DNA from 2 places in the Petrimonas mucosa genome. Region 1 is predicted to be linked to the other one. Evidence: riboswitches for the same ligand, from Rfam matches in the RefSeq annotation. Region 1 holds a riboswitch; the other holds the start of a gene.
What was found. A riboswitch is a leader RNA that binds a small molecule or an ion and turns the genes downstream of it on or off. The one in region 1 is predicted to bind cobalamin.
Positions count from the first base shown of each region.

Region 2: linked by a shared signal. The riboswitch ahead of ING2E5A_RS09110 (TonB-dependent receptor plug domain-containing protein) and the one ahead of nrdD (anaerobic ribonucleoside-triphosphate reductase) in region 1 are both predicted to bind cobalamin.

Region 1 is NZ_LT608328.1:1,859,676-1,862,080, forward strand. It holds gene nrdD (anaerobic ribonucleoside-triphosphate reductase) at 1-1,256, opposite strand, end outside; cobalamin riboswitch at 1,483-1,695, opposite strand; gene ING2E5A_RS07455 (glycerophosphodiester phosphodiesterase) at 2,130-2,405, opposite strand, start outside.
Region 2 is NZ_LT608328.1:2,242,623-2,245,027, forward strand. It holds gene ING2E5A_RS09105 (hypothetical protein) at 1-703, opposite strand, end outside; cobalamin riboswitch at 757-1,019, shown strand; gene ING2E5A_RS09110 (TonB-dependent receptor plug domain-containing protein) at 1,128-2,405, shown strand, end outside.

The DNA of each region.
Region 1 (2,405 bases):
ACCCCGCCCGCCCCCAGGGTGTAGCTGAACCCGTTGTCCTGTATCTCGTTGCGCAGTCGGCAGCAGCTGGAAAGCGAGTCGGCATTGTCACTCATATAGGTAAAGAAAGAGTGTCCTTCTGCATACATTTCGGCGGTGAAATCACCATACTCGCTATCGATAGTGTCGCCATCCCTGGTCAGTAACGCCATGGTTTCAACGGGGAATGTGAGCACGACTTTGGTGCGTTCCTGGTTAAACCATTTCATAAATCTTTTCTGCAGCCAGTTTAGTGATTCCCATACGGGCCGTGATCCGTCGGGAAACCGGAACTCTCCAAACAGGCTTTCAAAGTAATATCTATCATAATAGGAGATATTCCAGAACACTGCCTGAAAGTTACGTGCTCCCGTAGGTTGATTGATGGAGTAGACGATCTGCTCGAAACAGTCGGTTATCACCTTGTCTAACGTACGCCGGCGCTTAGAGAGATCCACCATTTCCTGTATACGTTGCCGATAGTCATCACCATATTCCTGCCGGATAAAGTAATCCATGTACATCAGGAATTCTGGAGTGGCACAAGCTCCGCTAAGCATGCTAGAGACGATAAACACCATATTGATAAATCCGCCACAGAATGATTTCAGGTTGGTGGGTGGGGTAGAATTGCCGCCGACAGGAATTGTTCCGTGCAGTAACCATGGATACATGGTGATACTGGCACAGTAGTTGGCCAGGCTGGTCTCATCATTTTTATAAATGAAATGTTGGTTCAGTAAACTGATATATTTGTCAGCGAACTCTTTACCGTACATCTCCTTCATCCTGTCGGTCATCATTTTCCGGTTCAGCTCGATAAAACTTTTTTTGGGTAACTCCCCCATGAGGGTAGCGATGTTCTTTCTCTCCACGTTGGCGTTGGCGTCGAACTTGCTTCCTGTAGCTGGATTGCTAGCGTTGCAATAGTTTATCAGGAAATTCATTCTGTTCTGGATCTCGCGTGTTTCGGTATGTTTCTGTCGATAGAGCATATATGCTTTCGCAACGGTGAAGTACTTTTCCTTCATTAATGCCGTTTCCACTTGATTTTGAATCTCCTCCACACTAATGCCGTTGAAAACACGCAGGTGGGAAAGAAGGGTGGTAAAATCCTCATCGGTAGCAAAAGATCCTACAGATAAAAATGCTTTTGCAATGGCACTCCTGATTTTCTCGACTGAGAAGGAGAGATGTTTCCCATCTCTTTTTACAATAAAAATTTCGTTGTTGTCCATTTTTTTATTATTTCATGTTTGTAAGCTTTCTTCCAACGGGCATAAACATGATAGGTCGAATATCTCCGGTATAACCTTATAGCACTATACGCTTTCCCCTCCTAATGAGTGATCCGATGACTGTACAAAACAGGACAGCATAACTTGCAGTATTACATGCAACCAGACAAAATAGGAATAATGCCATTGATATTTTCGACTGTCTTTTTACCCGAAAGACATCAAAAAAAAGTATTAACATTTGGCAGGTCTTCTGACTTACTCTCGTGCTGAAATGCCTTCCCACTCCGGTTTTTCGGGAGCAGTGGCGATAGGGAGTTGTTCAGCACCTAAGAAAAGAGCTTACAGCAGCGGGAACTGTTGCCGATTTTCACGGCATTCCCTTTTATTTTATTCATTAAGATGACAATGAATAAAAACCAAATGTTTCCACAAAAGTAAATTTTATTTTAGAAAATAGCAATGATATTCACCAATAAAGTTGTAAATATTGATGGTTGTTGTTTTTAAAGTATTGATAGATAGTAGTTTTTTTTATGCTCCAGGATTGGTTGTACTTGCTGATATTTTTATTTTGGACAATTATGATTAAATAAGACCTTCATTGTGTATCCAACTACTACGAAATTCAAATAGACCAAAAAGGTTCATTCGGGATTTTTTCATGTGATACGGAATAAAAACCGATTTCTTGTCAACTTGATATAAAATAGTAAAAGGCCAAAAATGGTTTTAATTTAAAAATCAATCATTATCAGGTGATGTGTTGTAGCGGATCTCCCTTAAGTTATCCTTGCCACAGATCATCCAATTTGTCGGCATTTTCCCGACTCTTATCGGACCTAAAAAGACCAGCCGTTGAACCAGGAATGATTACTTGATCCTGATCCACGAAGCGTTGGCTGCGACCCATTCCGATACTGCCAATGGAACATCGGTACAGAGGTGATCTCCTCCCAAGGCAACTCCGAGCAGGAAATCTTCAACAGATGTGCCGGGCCACAGGCAGACCGTGAAACCCTTCTTCTTGGCCTGCCTGACCATTTTTCGGGTGGTTCCGTCGATCATGCAGGCAACCCGTTTAATTCCCAGTTCATCTGCCTCCTGCAGCAGTTTTGCGTTCAGTTCTTCTGACTTGATCAACATCAG
Region 2 (2,405 bases), 380 kb from region 1:
CGATACTCCTCACTTTGGTCAACCGGTTCTCGGAACTCTGATAGAGGTGGACAAAAGCAACCACCTCGGCCGAAATATTCCTGTAACAGGCCGTGCTTCCACTCCAGGGGGCACCATACACCCTTACCGGTTCATGCTCAAAAACCTTTACCAGGGGTTCATCATCATTCAACAGGGTACATCCCGGCACAAATTCGCGCCACAGCCGGCTATGTGTGCTTTTTCCCGTTCCGCTCTTGCCCAGGAAGATCATCGCCTTCCCGTTCAACTCCGTAACAGAGCCATGGATCTTGATGGTCTGGTCCACCCGGATCGAGGTCACTCCATAAGCCATCCTCAGGAGATTGTTAAGAAAAACCGCCTCGCCTTCATCGGTCAACGACAGGTCGCACACCATCTCCTTCCTGTCGTTCCGAGCAAATAAACGGTGTTCCCTATCGCCCTTCTTCATGGAGATCAGCATCCCTTCGGGTGTATGATACATCTTGTAATCCACCCCATTCCACGCTATCGTATCGCTGGGCGTTATTTCGGGAATATCTACCTCTTCTCTGCCTTTCAGCCGGAACAGGACTCTTTTGTCATCCACCTCCTCCACCAGAAACGGAGCATAATTGGAGAGGATAGCTGAAGTGAGTCGCCTGTCGGGAGTCTCAATGCAAAAAATGTGACCGGCAACACAATATGTCAGTTTCTCATTCATAACTTCTACACAAAGATATATTTTTTTATCTCTTTTCCTCTTTTTTTACCTATCTTTGTCAACGAAATATTGGTGTTACGTGTTCCAACCATGGCTTCGGAACCCGTAATGAAAAGGGAATCAGGTGAAAATCCTGAACAGACCCGCTGCTGTAAGCTTCGTTTGACGTGCTGAACAGAATCCACCTTTTGCCACTAAAGCCGGCAATCCCGCAAGGGATGGCACCCGCTTCCCCCAGAAGCATCAAAAACGGTTTTGGGAAGGCGTTCAGACCACGGAAGTAAGTCAGAAGACCTGCCAATGTTCCACATTTTGTTAATGGCTTTCGGGGAATAAAGCTTGAAAACGACTCACGAAGAGAATCTCTTTTTGTTTGCGCGCTTCATTTTCAACATGCTTTACCGGAATAAAAATTTGGTATAAGATGAATCATTTAAAGAGAAATGCAGTAATTGCTGTTGCATGCTGCAGTGTAGCTGTTCCGCTGGCGTCACAGACCAGGCTCGACAGCTTGCAGCAGCTGCCCGAGGTGGTGATCACCGGGCAGTCAGGCGACAGGCAACTCCGCTCTACGGCTCCCCATCACATCCTTGACGGGGAACAGATCAGACGGCTCAACTCCATTCAGCTCTCCGATGCTGTAAAACATCTGCCTGGCGTACTGATCCGCGACTACGGCGGTATCGGAGGGTTGAAGACCATCTCGGTGCGTAGCCTGGGAGCACATCACACTGCGGTGAGCTACAACGGAGTCACGTTGACCGACCAACAGACGGGGCAGATCGATATCGGCCGTTTCTCGCTCGACAATGTAGAACAGTTGACACTTCACAATGGGGAGGACGACCGGATCTTCCGTCCGGCACGCTCCTTTGCAGCCGCCTCGGCGCTGGAGATCACCTCAGCCAGACCCCGTTTCGACGGGGATGAAAAGGTTAACGGAAAAGCCACATTGCGGGGTGGCTCCTTCGGCCTTATCAATCCCTCCCTGCTGGTCAACAGCCGCATCACCCAACGGGTTACGGCCACCCTGAGCGGAGAGTGGATGAGATCGGCGGGCAACTATCCCTACCTCCTGCGTTACGGCACAACGGCCGGCGACAGCACCTCCCGTGAACGGCGCATCAACGGGGATGTGGAGAACCTCCGGCTGGAGTCGTCGCTCCATGCGCAAATCTCCGAAAGGAGCAGGGGCAATCTCCACCTCTACTGCTACGACTCCGAACGGGGACTCCCCGGTGCCACCATCTACTACAACACCCTCCACAATGCGGGGCAACGGTTGTGGGAGCGACAGTTTTTCCTGCAGGGGCGTTTCGAACACCTCTTCTCCCGCCAGTGGGAGCTGAGAGGCGACGGCAAATATCAGCAAGGTTATCTGCACTACTTCGACCCCTCCTACCTCGGATCGTCGGGAAAGGTTGACGATATCTTCAGGCAATATGAGCGCTACGGATCCATCTCTGCACTCTACCGAGCCTTCAGCAATCTCTCCTTCGCCGCATCGAGCGATCTGACATCGTCCACCATGCATGCCAACCGCCAGGGGTTTGTCACCCCCACCCGGCTCACCTCCCAAACCGTAGTGGCCACGCGGTGGGTAAGCGAAAAATTTCAGGCATCTGCCAGCCTGCTGCATACCAAGACCTTCGAATCGGCACGGAACGGTGAAGCGGGCGTTAACCGCAGACGTCTTTCGCCC